DNA from 3 places in the Paenibacillus sp. DRB1-1 genome. Region 3 is predicted to be linked to each of the others. Evidence: riboswitches for the same ligand, from Rfam matches in the RefSeq annotation. Region 3 holds a riboswitch; each other region holds the start of a gene.
The links. Region 3 has a riboswitch for glycine ahead of sdaAB (L-serine ammonia-lyase, iron-sulfur-dependent subunit beta). Riboswitches for the same ligand answer to the same signal wherever they lie in the genome.

Region 1 (6,081 bases), 2.0 Mb from region 3:
CATCATCAGCCCGGTCCATTCGCCATGGGCGCCCGCGGCGGGCTGAAGCGTGACGGCATCCATGCCAGTTAACGCAGCCAAATCATTTTGGAGCGTATGCAGCAGCTCCATGGCACCCTGGATGCTCTCCTCTGGCTGATATGGATGGATTTTGGCGAAGCCTGTATATCGGGCGACATCCTCATTCACCTTCGGATTGTATTTCATCGTACAGGAGCCGAGCGGATAAAATCCGTTGTCCACACCGAAATTACGCCGGGACAAGGCGGTATAATGCCGAATAACGTCTACTTCGTATACCTCGGGTAATGCCGCAGGTTCGCTACGCAGCGCATAATCTGGCAAAAGCTCTGCCACCGGGCGACGGGGAACATCGCACTCGGGAAGGGAATAGGCGATGCGACCCGGACGGCTCAATTCAAAAATGAGCGCTTGATCGTGTTCCTTCAACAGCCCTTGTTTCTGATCCTGTCCGGTGTGTGTCATAGCAATCCCCCCAAGGTGTGTACAAATTGGTCAATCTCTTCTTTGGTTCTTTGCTCCGTCACGGCAATCAACATGTGACCAGCAAGTTCCTCATAGTCCCGGCCCAAATCGTAGCCAGCGATAAATCCAGCAGCTAGCAGCTCGGCCTGGAGTTTGCTCATATCTGTACCCTCAGGCAGTCTAAGGGCAAACTCGTTAAACGTCGGTGCGTTAAACGAGACAGTTACGCCCTTCAAGCTCAGCAATTGCTCTAAAGCATAACGGCTTTTATGCAAATTTAGCTCCGCTACTTCCTTGATCCCCTGTCTACCCATGACAGACAAGTATACAGATGCAGATAAAGCTAGCAACGCTTGGTTGGAGCAAATGTTAGAGGTGGCCTTTTCGCGGCGGATATGCTGTTCCCGCGCTTGCAAGGTCAGCACGAAGCCGCGCTTACCGTTGCGGTCTGTGGTCTGACCCACAATACGGCCGGGAATACGGCGCATATGTGCCTGAGAAACGGCAAAGTATCCACAGGTCGGACCGCCGAGAGAAGAGGAGATACCAAGTGGCTGCGCGTCTCCTACCACAATATCCGCGCCCTGTTTGCCGGGTGTTTCCAGCAAGCCAAGTGCTAGTGGATTGGCACTGACGACCAAAAGACCTTTGTGCGTATGGATGAGGTCAGCCATCGGCTTCAGGTTTTCCACGGCTCCGAAAAAGTTGGGGCTTTGGACCAAAACAGCCGCGGTCTGTTCCGATACGGCTGCCGCTAACGCATCAACATCCGTTACGCCGTCCGAACAGCCGATCTCCACGATGTCCAAATCCAATCCGCGTGCATAGGCTGCCAATACCTGACGTGCCTCCGGATGGACGGACCTTGATACGATAAGCTGTTTACGGCGGGTAGCTGCGGCGGACAGTGAGCCCGCTTCAGCCAGTGCAGTCGCTCCGTCGTACATGCTGGCATTAGCTACAGCCATGCCCGTCAATTCGCAAATATACGACTGAAACTCGAAAATGGCTTGTAGCTCGCCTTGGCTTACTTCCGGCTGATAGGGGGTGTAGGCTGTATAGAATTCCGAGCGTGAAGTGATGTGCTGGATGACGGACGGAATATGATGATCATAAATTCCTGCGCCAAGGAAGCTGGCATGTGTGTCTGTATTGGCGTTGTGTCCGGCCAGCTCAGCCAAGTGGCGGGTTAAGGCTTTCTCATCGAGTCGAGAAGAAAGAGGCAGTTCCCCTTGATATCGAATGGCCTCTGGAATGTCACTGAATAAATCATCAATGGATGATACACCGACCACACGTAGCATTTCGGTTTGATCCTGTTCAGTCATAGGGAGATAACGATGCTGCTTCATAGGTTCTGGCTCCTTTCGAAAAGCAAATTTCAAACGTAAATTAGCTAATAAAAAAGTGTGTGAGATGAAAAAACCAGAAGTTCATATCTGACATGTTTGCTTTATAGAAATAAAAAGAGTTTAAGATCAGCGCGGGCGTCTATAAAAGGGTGCTGCCACCACCTCGGCACGCAGGCGTTTGCCACGAATCTCAACCTCCAACGGTGTAGAGAGGGCGCTAAAACGACTGTCCACCAAGGCGAGGCCCAGATTACGCTTCAAGGTGGGCGACTGAGTCCCCGTTGTAACCTCACCAATGTGTTGTCCTTCTGCGAATACTGGGTAATGGGCGCGTGGGATACCGCGATCAATCATTTCCAGCCCGATCAATTTGCGAGGAATCCCTTGTTCTTTCTGACGTTGCAGTGCTTCTCTACCGATAAAATCTCCTTTATTCAGCTTGACGAAGAAACCTAGACCAGCTTCGAGTGGTGAAATCGTGGCAGATAACTCCTGACCGTACAGCGGCAATCGTGCCTCAAAGCGTAGTGTATCCCGAGCACCAAGTCCAGCGGGAATCAGCCCATACGACTCACCGGAACGAAGCAAACCCTCCCATACGGCTGGTGCTTCCGCAGCAGGTACATAAAATTCAAAACCGTCTTCGCCCGTATATCCGGTTCGTGAGACAAGTGCTTTTGCTCCGAACAATGGCACATTCTCATGGAAGCGGAAAGATGCCAGATTCGTAATGTCCGTATCTGCCACGGCTGCGGCAATACGTGCTGCTTCCGGTCCTTGCAACGCCAGCAATGCTATCGCATCAGACATATTCTCCATGTGAACGGATGCAGGCATATGACGAATTAGCCAATCCCAATCCTTATCGATGTTGGATGCGTTCACAACGAGCATGTAGCGTTCCGGTCCTTTGCAGTAAACAAGTAGGTCGTCTACTACACCTCCATCGGGGTAACACAGGAGTGAATATTGTGCCTGACCTGGTTCCAACTGGCTGACATCATTCGTGGTCACCCTTTGCAGAAAAGCTTCGGCCTCTTTGCCTTCAACCAAAAATTCGCCCATATGCGATACATCGAATAAACCCGCACGTTGCCGGACGGCCTCATGCTCCTTTTGAATGCCGCTAAACTGAACCGGGAGCTCCCAGCCGCCAAAGTCAATACAACGAACCCCAGACTGCGTCCCGTAGGACGAATATAGCGGTGTTTTTCGCAAATTAGTCATTATTCCACTCCTATCCGGTGTGATCGGCTAAACAAAAAAGACAGGCCGAAAAAAACGTATAGACGGCAGTCTACACTCTTTTTTCAGCTCTGTCCTTGATACCAGAAAGTTACCCCGGTATGTACCGGGTTTCCCCTTGGGTGATCCGCTCCAATAGCGAATGCTCTCCAGAGATGCGTCCGGCAGAGGTCCTTTTGCCTGAGAGATTCACCTGCAATGCAGGTTTACTCCTTCGGCGCTACCTTCGGGATCAACGGTATATTACCTGGCTTTGCAGATAACAACTTGATCCGATTCGCGTGCACTTATGTCTCACAAGCGGCAACAGCTATGCGAATCTTTTTGGCAGTCTCTCCCTCCGCGTTCATCCGCGTTTGCAGTTGTCGGTGTGTTTCCCAAAGCATTTGCTATAACCCATTAATACGCAAATTCATTCAAAATGTCAATAAAAATGTCATCAAAAATAATAGAAAAAACATTTAATATATAAATAAGGATATGTAAGCGTTTGTTATAAGCTATCATTTTTTTATATAGTACGCTATATGAGGTGATATGAAGTATTTTTGTTAGTATTATTGACATGAGTGTTCTTGTTGTCATAATCTTAACCTGTCTAATACAGGTGAGCAAAAGCGATTTTATTCATATGGAAGTGAGGGGAACAGAATGGGTGAAGTGAAGCAGCAACTTTGGTATACAGACGAACATGAGTGGGTTCAGCGGACAGAGAATGGAACGGTGCGGATTGGTATTACAGACTTTGCACAGCATCAACTGGGTGATATTGTTTTTGTAGAATTACCTGAGGCGGGAGCAACGATTGAGCAGGGAGCGGAGATCGGTACGATTGAATCGGTGAAGACGGTATCCGACCTTTTTGCTCCGGTGACGGGAACCATATTAAAAGTGAATGAAACGCTGGAAAGTACGCCTGAGCTAGTGAATGAATCTCCCTATGACAAAGGTTGGATGATCGAAGTAGAGATGGATAAAGAGGTGGAGGAAGCCTTGGGCAAGCTACTGTCTGCGGACCAGTATGAGCAGTTGATTTCCGATGGGCAGTAATGGAGCATTGTAGTATGGAGTAAGAGGGTTATTTGTCTGCTCGATTATTGTATAAAATAGTCGCTATGATTTAACATAGCGGCTATTTTTTTGTCTTTTTGCAAACGTAATTACGTGTTTTATTCTGATTTAGAGGGTTGTCCCCATATAAGAATCATACATAATCCAGCACGGTTTTTCGACTAATTTCTATAGCTACAGGTCATATTAAGAAGAATTATGCAGGTATAATACCTTCCCGGATAATTTAAATTTAAATGTTGTCATCAACGTTCATGACGAAAGTACGTTTTCATTTCGTTGATGAAGATAGCGCTGTCATTTAGTATGAATTTTAAGAAAAGGTAGTGATGCTTACCTACAAGGAGGATTTGAATATGAGTACATTGGACGCAAAGCCAAGTTCAAAAGGAGGCACTCGTGTCGCCGTACAGCGTTTTGGCCGTTTTCTTAGCGGTATGGTTATGCCCAATATGGGAGCCTTTATTGCGTGGGGGCTGATTACGGCACTCTTTATTCCGACCGGATGGTTTCCAAACGAAGGTTTTGCACAATTGGTTGACCCGATGAAAAATTATTTGTTGCCGCTACTGATCGGTTATACAGGGGGCACGATGATTCACGGACAGCGTGGAGGTGTGATTGGTGCCATTATGACGATGGGTGTCATAGTGGGAGCCGATATCCCGATGTTCCTGGGCGCGATGGTAGCTGGTCCGCTGGCTGCGTGGATATTGAAGAAGTTCGACAAGGCCATTGAAGGCAAGGTCAGATCAGGCTTTGAAATGCTGGTCAATAACTTTTCGGCCGGGATTATCGGTGCCATTCTAGCACTGCTTGCCCATGTGGCGATCGGCCCGATTGTACAAATGATCAGTCAAATATTGTCGGCAGGGGTACAGTTCCTCGTGAACGCAGGGCTACTGCCGCTTGTCAACCTCATTATTGAGCCCGGAAAAGTATTATTTTTAAACAACGCGCTGAATCACGGAGTATTGAGTCCGATTGCGTTGGAGGAAGCTGCAAGAACAGGAAAATCCGTACTGTTCATGCTGGAATCTAACCCTGGGCCAGGGCTCGGTATTTTGCTGGCCTACTGCCTGTTCGGCAAAGGCACTGCGAAGTCGTCAGCTCCTGGCGCAGTCATCATTCATTTTTTCGGCGGGATTCATGAAATTTATTTCCCTTATATTTTGATGAAGCCGATTTTGATTCTTGCTGCTATAGCTGGGGGCGTTGTGGGAACCTTCTGTTTTATGTTGACAGGTGCCGGACTGGTTGCTGCTCCTTCACCGGGTAGCATCATCGCCTATTTTCTAATGACGCCAAAAGGCGGATATTTGCCAATGCTGAGCGGGGTGATCGCTGCTGCGGTCGTATCCTTTGCTGTTGCCGCAGTGTTACTCAAGACTAGTAAGCAAAAAGAAGAGGGGCTGGAGGAAGCTGCATCCCGCCTGAAAGATATGAAAAATCAAAGCAAGAGTGCAAGTGCTAACGCCACTGTAACGGAAGATAACCACGAATCTGATCGTGCTGCCGAGATTGCCGCAGATCGAACGCTCAAGGATAAATCCGAAGTGAACAAGATCGTCTTTTCCTGTGATGCAGGTATGGGTTCAAGCGCTATGGGCGCCTCGATTTTACGCAAAAAAATGAAGCAGGCGGGCGTAGGTGTGACAGTTACGAATACGGCAATCAGTGAAATTCCACAGGATGCGGATATTGTCATTACGCAAAAAACGTTGACAGACCGGGCTAAAACAGTAGCCCCGAATGCTGAGCACATTTCCATTGACAACTTTCTGAAGAGCCCTGAATACGAAGCGCTGGTTGAACGTCTGAAATCCGATTCTTAATCCCCGTCGTAGTCAGGCGGACTGTATGCAGTGTACGTCTCCTGCTGGAGGGATGAGCTTGGGAAGGAACGGTATGCGCTTATGAATATTAC
Region 2 (6,081 bases), 1.8 Mb from region 3:
ACGTTCAATGAGGCTATACTCTAGCGAATGAAGCTCCATTTGGCGTCCAATCAGCTGAGGGGAAAGCATGAAAAAAGCATTTTGGGCTTGAGCCATGATGGGATTTTGAATCGTTGTAATCCCCATCGTATGCGCCAGCTCCGTGTTATCGAATCCGACAATCGCCAGATCTTCCGGTACGTTAAGCCGTTGTCTGCGTGCTTCGCAGAGAATACCCACTGCTACATAATCGTTAGCACATAAAATAGCCTCTGGGAATGCTTCCCGACGCTGTAACAAATCCCGTACGACCTGTTCGCCATCACGGATATTATAAATAGAAGAGTGATTCCAGTGTTGCAACACTGGCAGATTGTGCTCACTCATGATTTGTTCGTAGGCTCGTTGTCTGCTATGGGTATTGATGCTGCTCGGACGACCAAAAGCATTGGATATACGAGTATAGCCTTTTTGTATCAAATGTTTGAGCGCTAACATATATCCTTCATACTGGTCCATAGCGACGGAGCGAATATCGGTATGCTCCATTCGTTGCCACGAAACGATCGGGCCATATTTGCAATAGGTACTCAAAAAATCAGTGTCATTCACGCAGGAAATGATGACCAGCGCATCGACTCTTTTTCTTTTTAAATCCTCAAAGGCTTGAAGCTCTTTCTTTTTGTCTTCTCCCGAAGTATAAATAATGGTTTGGAATCCATACTGGCCGGCTACTTCCACAAAGCTGTCCAGAAAAGCGAGAACAATTTCATTAATAGTTGAAGTAATGATACCGATCTGAAGCGTCTGACCCTTGGATAGAGAAATGGCATTCCGATTAGGAACATAATCTAATTCCTGCATGATTTTCAAAATCTTAGTTCGTGTTTCGTGACTGACATGGGGGGACTGATTTAATACTCTGGATACCGTAGCTTTGGAAAAGCCCGCCAGTTTTGCAATTTGATCAAGATTCGACATGGTGCTTCTCCTCACATAAGAAAAAAATACTTGACATGAAACGCGTTACAACGATTAGGATGCTTATGAAGGCATTACGTCTATTTTAAAGCATCTGTCAATGCTTTTCAAAGGAGAACGGTTACCGTTAGGTATTGATTCACATTTGCAGCACTTGATGGGATTACTGGACCAAAGTAAAAATCTTAAATACGGAAAGAGGTTTTTATACCATGACGAAGACGCTAAAAGGATTTCCAAAAAACTTCTTGTGGGGTGGTGCAACCGCAGCTAACCAACTGGAAGGCGCTTTTGACGTAGATGGAAAAGGATTGTCCAGTGCAGACATGGTTGCCTATGTACCCAAAGCAGAGCGCAAGAACGATCATGCTATGGAGATTTCGTCCGAGCGACTCGAAGACATTTTGGCAGGCAAAGTCAATGCCCGTTTTCCAAAGCGTGAAGGTGTGGACTTCTTCCACCACTACAAAGAAGATATTGCATTGTTCGCGGAAATGGGCTTTAAGGTATTTCGTATGTCCATCCACTGGTCGCGGATTTTCCCGAATGGCTATGATGCCGAGCCGAATGAAGCAGGATTACAATTCTACGACAATGTATTTGATGAGCTGCGCAAATATGGTATTGAACCGCTGGTAACATTGTCACATTATGAGACACCGCTGGGTTTGACTCAGAAGTATAATGGCTGGCTGGGTCGTGAAGTTATACAGCACTACGTAAATTATGCCGAAACTGTGTTCACGCGTTATAAGGATAAAGTAAAATACTGGCTGACCTTTAATGAAATCAACGTAATGACCATGAGTCCGTTTACCGGTGGCGGGGTGGTCATTGACCGTGTAGAAAACAAACAACAAGCGATATATCAAGCACTGCATCATCAATTTGTAGCTAGTGCACTGGCGACCAAACGGGGACATGAGATCATCCCGGGCGCTCAGATCGGCTGTATGTTGGCTCGTTTGGAAAGCTATCCACATACGTGTAACCCAGAGGATATACTGAAAGCCCAGAATGAAAATCAGATGAACCTATTCTTTACGGATGTGCATGCCCGTGGGGAATATTCCAACTACATGAATCGTTATTTTGAAGAAAATAATGTTGTTATACACACAGAACCAGGCGATGCCGAAATTTTAAAAAATAACACGGTCGATTATATCTCATTCAGCTACTACATGACCTTGACCGTTTCTGCAGGTCCAGAAGGTGAGAAAGCAGCAGGAAACCTGATTGGTGGCGTGAAAAATCCATATTTACAGTCCTCTGACTGGGGATGGCAAATTGATCCGATCGGTCTGCGTGTTACACTGAACACGTTATATGACCGCTACCAAAAGCCGCTGTTCATCGTGGAAAATGGCCTAGGTGCTTATGATAAGGTAGAAGAAGACGGTTCTGTGCATGACACATATCGTATTGATTACTTGCGTCAGCATATTGTTCAAATGAAGGAAGCGATTGCCGACGGTGTTGATCTGCTTGGCTACACCAGCTGGGGTCCTATCGACCTTGTGAGCATGTCTACTTCCGAAATGTCCAAGCGCTACGGATTTATTTACGTTGATCTGGATGATGACGGTAACGGAACGCTCAAACGCTCCAAAAAGGACTCATTTAACTGGTATAAAAATGTGATAGCAACCAATGGTGAAGAATTGTAATACTATATCTTCTCGGGCGGGTATAGCAGAGGACATCCTAAGGATGCAATCTGCTGTACCCGCTTTTTTGATAGACACAATAATAATATTTCAGCGGGCTTCACAAACTTTTCACTTGTAATAAGCTGAAAGTTTTCTGTATAATAAATAAAAATTTCATATGTCTGGTTGATGTTTGCGGGAGATGGAACGAAAGTTCCGACCGAAGGGGCAAAACTCTCAGGTGCTTAGGCTGATTACAGCAACAAGCGGGGACCGTAAACGGACAGAACTCTGGAGAGACCCTTAATTGGGCGCCGAAGGTGCACCGCAGAGAACATCTGCTTAAACTCTCAGGCAAAAGGACAGAGACGCGAATAACCTGTGACAGGGAATGCCCTAGGCTTTTTTATAAGCTATTAGAGGCAGAAACCTGCGCAAGATGGTTGTATTTTTTCGTGCCTTTAACCTCTCCAGGAGTCGAATCAGCGGATTTGACTCTTTTTTGTTTTCTAATATGCTGGAGGAGCGGGTTGAAATGAATTTGGTACATGTGTTAGAAGCGATTAGCAGTTGGATATGGGGGGCGCCTCTCATCATTCTTGTCATGGGAACGGGGTTGTGGCTGACCATACGTTTGAAGATGCTGCAGGTATTCCGCCTGCCCCTGGCGATCAAGCTGATCGGTAAGGCCCCGAATGAAGGCAGCGGGGATGTAAGTAGTTTTGCGGCTTTGAGTACAGCGTTGGCGGCTACAGTTGGCACAGGAAGTATTGTCGGCGTAGCGACAGCCATTAAGCTGGGCGGGCCGGGTGCCTTGTTCTGGATGGTCGTTGCAGCCTTTTTTGGGATGGCGACGAAATATGCGGAAGGTGTACTTGCGGTAAAATACCGGGTGAAGGATCGGAATGGGCAATTTTCCGGCGGCCCGATGTATTATATTGAGAAAGGTCTGGGACGCCGTTTTAAACCGCTGGCGATGCTGTTTGCTTTTTCGGGCATGCTGGTAGCGTTGTTCGGGATTGGAACGTTTCCGCAGGTCAAAGCGATTGTATCTTCGACTGAAAATAGTTTTGGCGTTCCGCCCATTGTAACGGCACTGATTATTGCTATCCTTACAGGACTTGTTACTATTGGAGGACTCAAAAGCATTGCCAAGGTATCGACGAAGGTCGTTCCTTTTAAAACAGGCTTGTATGTACTGATCTGTCTCATCGTACTGATTCGGTTTGCTGACCAACTTCCTGCTGCAATTGCGCTGGTGCTCCATTCGGCATTTTCAACTACATCTGCAACGGGCGGATTTGCCGGAGCTACGATTATGCTAGCGATGCGAAGTGGGGTAGCCAGAGGTATTTTTGCCAATGAGGCCGGATTGGGAAGCGCACCGATTGCAGCTGCAGCTGCCAAAACTAAATGGCCTGCGGAGCAAGGGCTAATTTCCATGACAGGCGTGTTTATTGATACGATGGTTATTTGTGTGATGACCGGGTTGACGCTACTGGTTAGTGGTGTGTGGAGCGGGCCTACCGACGCGGGCCTGATGACTCAGCAAGCATTTTCCAGCGCATTCCCGCTGGGGGCAGAACTGCTCACAATCATTCTGATTATGTTCGCGTTCACCACCATGCTCGGCTGGAACTATTACGGGGAACGCTGTGTTGAATATTTGCTTGGGGTCAAGTGGATTAAGCCATACCGTTATCTGTTCATCGTACTGGTTGCCGGGGGTGCGTTCATTAAATTGGATGCGATTTGGCTGCTGGCAGATATATTTAACGCAATGATGGCTTTCCCGAACCTGATTGCCCTGCTCGGCTTATCAGGAATTGTAGTCGCAGAAACCCGAACCTATATGGATTCTCTGAATTCTAGTAAGAAAAAGGGCATTCTTGCAGGTGCCAGTGTAGGGGCAGCTATCCAAGTAGAAGAAAAAGGACAAACGGTTAATTCATAAATTCCAAAAGGGAGTGCCCTCAGTCATCACAGGCTTGAGGACACTCCCTTTTGAATGTTATAACGATGCGTGCAAAATAGCTGAAATATCTTCTTGATTCAGCTTTTTATAATTACCGAAGCCTCCGTATTCCATTTCACGGGCTGCAATGTTTGCGACTTTTTCCAATTGCTCATCATTAATATTGTAATCGGCCAGGGTGGAAGGGGCACCGAGACTTGTCCAGAATGCACTCAGGCGATCAATCCCCTCCAAAGCAATTTCCTTATCCGTTTTACCAGTGGTATCTAAATCAAACATGCTGAGCATCAGCCGCTTCATGCGTGCAGCATCCTGATCCACCGTATGTCTCATCCAGTTGGGGAACAGGATCGCGAGACCGCCAGCATGAGGAATATCATATACAGCGGATAATGCATGTTCAATCGTATGCGAAGCCCAGTCCCCGAAGTAGCCCATTTGCAGTGTTCCGTTAAGGGCAATCGTTCCGGCATATAAAATCGTTTCACGATGCTCGTAGTTGTGCAAATCCTCCAGCAGCTTAGGTGCAGTTTCGATCACGGTTTGCAACACGGAAAAGCACATACGATCTTGCAACGGTGTATTTTTAACATTGTGAAAATATTGTTCAAACACATGGCTCATCATATCCACCATGCCATATACCGTCTGATCACGTGGCACAGAGAAGGTGTTTTTTGGGTCCAGAATCGAGAATTTCGGATGCGTTACCGCGCTGCCCCATACGTATTTTTCGTTCGTTTCCCAGTTGGTGATAACAGAATCCGGATTCATTTCTGAACCGGTGGCGGCGAGTGTGAGGATGGTGCCGAATGGCAGAGCCTCGGTCGGCATGTGCTTTTTGTTGATAATATCCCACACATCGCCGTCATATTCAGCCCCTGCTGCGATGGCTTTGGTGCAATCAATAACGCTTCCACCGCCTACTGCAAGTAAGAAGTCGATTTTTTCATTTCGGCAAATGTCGATACCCTTCTTAACGGTGGACAAGCGCGGATTCGGTTCTACGCCGGACAATTCATGAATGTTGAGATGTAGCGGCTCTAACGCGTTTAATACCTGGTCATACAGACCATTTCGTTTGACACTTCCACCTCCGTATACCAGCAAAATGTTTTTGCCGTAATTCAGCAGCTCCTGCTGGAGTTCTTCAATTTGATTGTCTCCAAAAATTAATTTGGTGGGGTTATAATATGTGAATTTGTTCATCTGGTAAGTTTCCCTCAGTTCATAGTTCATGTTCAAATCGTAAATCGCTTAACCTGATTGCCTGTTGGATACCTAACTTCATCATGTAAGCTATTTGAAATGACGATTAACTATTATACATGAAATGAATAAGGGAATTCAAGTAAATCTAATCTTTGACCGCTCCGGCGGCAAGATCGGAAATAAACTGGCGGCTAATGAAAAGAAATAAAATAATAAGTGGCAGTACAGCCAGCAGGGTGCCCGCAATGACCATCGCATAATCCGTATTGTAAATCCCGTTCA
Region 3 (6,081 bases):
ATGGCGGATAATACCTAGGTCATGACTAATGAACAAATACGTTAAATTAAACTCCCGCTGCACATCCTTCATAAAATTAAGCACTTGTGCCTGCACGGAAACGTCCAGCGCCGACACCGGCTCATCTGCAATGATCAGCTTGGGGTTTAATGTCAGCGCACGCGCGATCCCGATCCGCTGCCGTTGCCCCCCGGAAAATTCATGCGGATATTTGTAGGCTGCATCGGCGTTCAAGCCGACCTTTTCCAGCAACGTCTGTACTTTCCTCCGTTCTTCCTCACTGCTCAGCCTTTCAAAATTTCGCAGCGGTTCAGCAATGACATCCAATACGCGTTTGCGCGGGTTGAGCGAAGAGTAGGGGTCCTGAAAAATCATCTGAATGTTTCTACGCAGCGGATGACGGTTGTTACGGCTCAGAGCCGCAAGGTCCTTTCCCTTAAAAAGAATCCGTCCGCTCGTCAGCTTATTTAGACCGATAATCGTCCTGCCTGTCGTCGTTTTTCCACAGCCGGATTCTCCCACCAGCCCGTATGTCTGGCCTGCCTCAATGCTGATCGACACGCCATCCACTGCTTTCACCTGATCGATAACACGCTGGAAGAAACCACCGCGCACCGGATAGTGGACCCTCAAATCATTTAACTCCAGTAGTGCCATGAGCAGCTTCCCCCTTTGCCTCGTGTTCAAAATGAAAATGCTGGTAACATGTACAACGGACCCAATGTCCAGCGGAAATTTCATTTAGTTGGGGATGGTCTTCATGCACTCTCTGCTGAATCCAGGGAATACGCGGGGCAAAGCGACAGCTATTGCGGGGGATATCTTGTAATGAGGGAACAATGCCGCCGATGACATGCAGTGATTCCCCCTTGGTATGCGATCCCGGCATGGAAGCAAGCAAAGAACGCGTATACGGATGCTGTGGATGCCTGAATAATTCAAAAACATCAGCGCTCTCCACGATTTCTCCGGCATACATGACCACCACGCGGTCGGCTACTTCTGCCACAACACCAAGATCGTGCGTAATCAGGATAATTCCACTTCCGGTCTCCTGTTGAAGCTGTTTGAGCAAGTCGAGAATTTGCGATTGGATCGTTACATCGAGCGCGGTAGTTGGTTCATCTGCAATAATAAGAGAAGGTCGGCAAGCTATGGCAATTGCGATCATCACACGCTGTCGCATCCCTCCTGACAGTTCATGCGGATACTGCTCATACACACGCACAGGATTCGGTATATCTACGTTTTCCAGCAGCTCCAGCACACGTTCCCTTTTTTGCTTCGTAGATAGTGACGTATGATAATCAAGATTTTCCTCAATCTGCTTGCCAATGCTCATCAACGGGTTGAGTGCTGTCAGTGGGTCCTGAAAGATCATGCCAATGCCCGCTCCGCGGATTTTATTCATTTGCCCTGAAGAAAGACGGTTAAGGTCCGTACCTTTAAAAAGGACCTCTCCCTCTACACGTGTGCGTTCCATGTCATGCAGTTGTGCGATCGAAAGCGCCAGCGCGCTTTTGCCACAGCCGGATTCTCCGACTACAGCCAGCACTTCATTGGGGTTGACCGTCAGATCCAGATGGTCGACTGCGGGGTGATATTGATCCTTGATGCGAAAAGATACGGATAATCCTTTAATTTCCAACACGGGTTCGGTATTCAATGCGCGCTTCCTCCATTCTCCATGGTCTTGTCCCGCTTATTCTCACCATGTTTGATGTTTAAAACCTCTCATGAACATTACATACCGTTTTTATCGGAATAATTTGAATACATCCTATCACCAGTATATGGATATATCAATTAAGATTATGCTATCAACATCATTTAAAAAATCAATGATCCAGCAGTAGCGCGGCCTTTCTGGCACAAAATGTAATGAAATAACCAACCACAGGTTAATTTTCATTACAAAAAAAGTCGTTTGATCCCTCCGCAGGGATCAAACGACTAACTAATACCAGCTCACATTGAGCTTCTGGCGATAATTATGAAGCCGCTCCATAGGAGCCAGACTTGAACGTTCTAGGATCGTACCATTTGTAACCTGCTGCCGGAGCAGACCAAGGCTCAGGCTGCGGTTCCGTGGAAGCCGCAGGCTCCTCGAATGGCAGAAGCTTCGTTGGTTGATCCAGAGTCAAACCTTCCACATCGGACAATTTCGTGTAGTCCTGCTTCCATGCAAGCCATTGGACCGTTTGCACCAGGAAGGTGGAATCATCCACTTCTTTAAAACCATCATATGTCTTCTTCGACTGTCCGTTTTCCTCACGCACATATTTCGGTGTAGCATCTTCTACAGGGGAAGAATCACCGATGAACGCTGCCTTGCCTTGACCTACCTTGGAGATAGCGGCATAAGGTCCTTCCGCACGGCCCCCGCCGTTATAAACTCCCTGGTCTACCGCATTCCCCCATTTTTTCGTGCCTGAAGGGATATAAGCAATGCCTTTAGCCTTGGTAGGATCAATAATAGCCAGCGTAGATCCTGCATGCATTGCAATCGAGCGCACACCCTTGGTAATGCCGAAAGATTGATCTGCGGCTACAATGTCGGTAGCATTCACGTCACCGAGCGCATTGTAACGGAAACGAACGCCAAAGTTGGTCGCCAGCCAATCGGAGCTTGTTAATCCTTGCATCGCCGGTGATGCAGCTTCTTCTGCAGTCATGCCTTTGGCCGGATTAGTATAGGCTCCACGACGGTAGCCATTCATAACCTCGGAGGAATCCCAACGGTTTTTGTTACGGTCCGCATTATAATGATCGGAGATGAAGAAAACGCTCCCCCCGTTATTCACGTATTGCAGCAGGGCAGCCTGCTCGGATGCCTTAAAGGCAACATTCGCTTCACCAATAATGAACACATCATATTGGCGCAGCTTGTCATATGTTATGGCCTGCTCTCCATAAGTAAAAGGAATGGGACGGTTCAATTGGTCTACCGTAAAGCCTACATTACGCAGTCCATTGGCAAAGTCGGAGAAGGCGCCTTCAATGACCCAATCTGCTGCACCAGCGGTCTGGGCGTGCGTATTATCGAACAGCACCTTTTTGCCTTTTCCATCCGGCAGTGTAGTACCGGGTTGACCCGGGTTGCCAGGTTCACCTGGTTCACCCGGCTCGCTTCCGTTCACCAGTTCAACAGCGCTTGGGCTTTTCACTCCACCAAAATTATTGTAGGCGCCGAGTGTACCCGTCACACGAATTTTGCTGCCGATCAGCTCAGGATGGCCTGATAGCCCATATTGTCCTCTATACGCTGATGTCAGCTGTACATCCAATAGGTTAGACGTGTTACGTTCATTCGCCTGGTCGGCAATCAGTACGTTAAAATCATTCGCAAACGGGGAAGAAAAATTAGCCGTTTTCGATCCGGTAGCATGTCCGACGATGTAACCTTCCACCGTCACCGTACCTTCACTGCCTTGGCGCTGAAGTGCTTCGGCTACTGTCAATGCTCCCTCTGCCTTGACCTGACCGAATGGAACGAAGATCCCGATCAGCAGTGATACGATCGCTGCTAGATGCAGCATCCCTTTTAAGCGTGAACCTGTGAATCGCAAGCCTTTTACCATACGTCAATATCCCTCCTATGATTTCCATAAATATACTTGTCCTTTATCAGATTAGCCGCCAATCTTCTAATTCCTTCCTGGTTTCATCCATAATTATGTAAATTTTAATCTTTTTTATTGGGAACGCACCTGTTTATGTAAAAATTAAACCTGTGATTGACACCGAGCACGCCATACATTACGCTAAGAAAGACATGTAGAACGGTATACGCGAATGAAGATGACGGGAGAGTCTGTCCAGGGAGCCTACACTCTGGCGGCACCGAAGGAGCAAGGCGTCAGCACCCGGCTGACGGATAATCTCTCAGGTCCATGTATCGTCATCTGACGCAACTCTGGAGAGAGCGCAAGCCACCCAAGGGGTAAAGGCGGTAAGAACACCGCACGAAACTCTCAGGTAACGAGGACAGAGATAAGGGAAACTTCCTTATCCTGTCCTTTTTTGTGCTCACATTGTGCGTCAGCATTAGGAACCGTCATAACCGCGCAAAGACGCGGAAATACCATATAGTATGGTATTAGAACATACAGGGGGCCACACCATGCGTTTCAAAGATGTATTTTCCATTATCGGTCCGGCCATGACCGGACCTTCCAGCTCACACACCGCAGGCGCGGTACGGCTCGCACGCGTTGCACGGCACTGGCTCGGGACGCAGCCTGACCGTGCCCGTATGACACTGTACGGCTCCTTTGCCGATACGTATAAAGGACACGGTACAGACCTAGCGCTCATCGCAGGGCTGCTTAATTACGATACGGACGATCACCGGATTCCAGATGCCGAGCAATGGGCAGAGCAAGCCGGGATGGCCGTGGAATTCGCCGTCAGCGGACTCCCCGCGCCTCATCCGAACACTGTCCGTTTCGAGCTGTGGAAGGGCGAGGATCAGCGCACACTGTTGGGCTCCTCCATCGGCGGCGGCAGCATCCATGTCCAGCAGCTTAACGAATTCCGGGTCAATCTGACCGGGGAGCTGCCTACGCTGGTGCTTCTCCACTCGGATAAGCCCGGTACATTGGGCGCGATAACTTCAGCGCTGGGCGCGGCCCACATTAACATTGCCTATATGCACGTAGATCGCAAAGGCCGGGATGGTGAAGCACTCACCGCCATTGAAACGGACAGTTCTGCTCCAGCTGAACTGATTGCGGAACTGCGTTCTTTACCTCATATGTATGAAATTAAGATGATTAATTTGAAAAAAGGAGCTGAATCCGATGCGGTTTAGCCATCTGCATGAAATCAGCGCTTTATGCGCTGAAGAATCCACCACAATTGGCCGCTTGATGATTCAAGAGCAGGTACAAGAGACGAATACAACGGAGGAAGAAATCTTTCGCCAAATGTCTGATTATTATGAAGTCATGAAGAAAGCCGTTCATCGCGGTCAGACACAAGACACCGTATCCCGCAGTGGATTGACGGGCGGTGACGGCAAGCGCCTAGCCGAGTATCTGCGGGCAGGAGAAACCTGCTCCGGTGATGCCTCCGCGCTCGCCATGGCTTATGCCCTCTCCGTGTCGGAGGTTAATGCATCCATGGGTCGCATTGTCGCCACGCCTACCGCAGGCTCATGCGGGGTTATCCCTGGTGTGTTCATCAGTGCGCAGGAGCGGTTCGGCTGGGATGATGAGCATATGGTGAACGGTCTGTTCGCCGCTGGAGCCATTGGCTACGTGATCGCCAACAACTCCTTCATTTCTGGCGCGGAGGGAGGCTGTCAGGCTGAGATTGGCTCAGCTATCGGGATGGCCGCTGGCGCTATGGTCGAGCTGCGCGGTGGTACGCCTGAACAGGCTGTTCACGCCGTAGGTCTCGCTCTTAAGAACACGCTCGGCCTGATTTGCGACCCCGTCGCCGGACTCGTGGAGATTCCGTGCATCGTGCGCAATGGGCTGGGAGCCGTGACTGCGCTTGCCGCAGCGGACATGGCTTTGGCGGGTGTGCGCAGCGCTATTCCGTCTGACGAAGTCATCGACGTGATGCTTGAAGTCGGCAGTGCGATGCCGTCGAAGCACCGCGAGACCGCCAAAGGCGGCTTGGCCCAGACGCCGACTGGCAAGCGTTTGACCGAATCACTTACACGCAACACACCGACCAAGAAGGATAAGTCATAATTTATAAGCGGTAGCCTCCTTAAAATAAAAGAGCAAGCATATCGTCCTTGGACGTATGCTTGCTCTTTTGTTTTACTGAACGGTTACCTGTACCTTCGTCATTTTACCTGCATATTTCACAGTAATTACAGCTTTGCCCTTGCCCTGTGCCTTAATGTTACCGTCTTTGACAGTCGCAACAACAATTCTGGACGAGGACCAGACTGCCGGTTTGGAAACATCCTTCTCCGACTCATCCTTATACGTGGCTGTAGCCGTAACCTTAGCCAGCTGTCCTGCCTTCAAATTCAAAGCAACTTCGTCTGTTTGCAGGTATTTAAGCGTATCAACATCCACGGGTACGCTGATTACCTTCCCGCCAAACTTCGCCTGAATGTTA

Region 1: another riboswitch for glycine. It lies ahead of gcvT (glycine cleavage system aminomethyltransferase GcvT); the one in region 3 lies ahead of sdaAB (L-serine ammonia-lyase, iron-sulfur-dependent subunit beta).
Region 2: another riboswitch for glycine. It lies ahead of ACQW03_RS17340 (alanine/glycine:cation symporter family protein); the one in region 3 lies ahead of sdaAB (L-serine ammonia-lyase, iron-sulfur-dependent subunit beta).

The regions. Positions count from the first base shown of each region.
Region 1 covers NZ_JBODQH010000001.1:4,109,660-4,115,740, forward strand. The annotation lists gene gcvPB (aminomethyl-transferring glycine dehydrogenase subunit GcvPB) at 1-486, opposite strand, end outside; gene gcvPA (aminomethyl-transferring glycine dehydrogenase subunit GcvPA) at 483-1,838, opposite strand; gene gcvT (glycine cleavage system aminomethyltransferase GcvT) at 1,965-3,065, opposite strand; glycine riboswitch at 3,242-3,340, opposite strand; gene gcvH (glycine cleavage system protein GcvH) at 3,735-4,133, shown strand; gene ACQW03_RS18570 (PTS mannitol transporter subunit IICB) at 4,511-5,989, shown strand; gene ACQW03_RS18575 (BglG family transcription antiterminator) at 6,071-6,081, shown strand, end outside.
Region 2 covers NZ_JBODQH010000001.1:3,892,000-3,898,080, forward strand. The annotation lists gene ACQW03_RS17330 (LacI family DNA-binding transcriptional regulator) at 1-960, opposite strand, end outside; gene ACQW03_RS17335 (glycoside hydrolase family 1 protein) at 1,173-2,630, shown strand; glycine riboswitch at 2,799-2,875, shown strand; glycine riboswitch at 2,894-2,988, shown strand; gene ACQW03_RS17340 (alanine/glycine:cation symporter family protein) at 3,148-4,566, shown strand; gene ACQW03_RS17345 (iron-containing alcohol dehydrogenase) at 4,624-5,796, opposite strand; gene ACQW03_RS17350 (carbohydrate ABC transporter permease) at 5,945-6,081, opposite strand, start outside.
Region 3 covers NZ_JBODQH010000001.1:2,074,017-2,080,097, forward strand. The annotation lists gene ACQW03_RS09150 (ABC transporter ATP-binding protein) at 1-657, opposite strand, end outside; gene ACQW03_RS09155 (ABC transporter ATP-binding protein) at 635-1,666, opposite strand; gene ACQW03_RS09160 (DUF6359 domain-containing protein) at 1,992-3,581, opposite strand; glycine riboswitch at 3,796-3,911, shown strand; gene sdaAB (L-serine ammonia-lyase, iron-sulfur-dependent subunit beta) at 4,124-4,813, shown strand; gene sdaAA (L-serine ammonia-lyase, iron-sulfur-dependent, subunit alpha) at 4,803-5,702, shown strand; gene ACQW03_RS09175 (Ig-like domain-containing protein) at 5,775-6,081, opposite strand, start outside.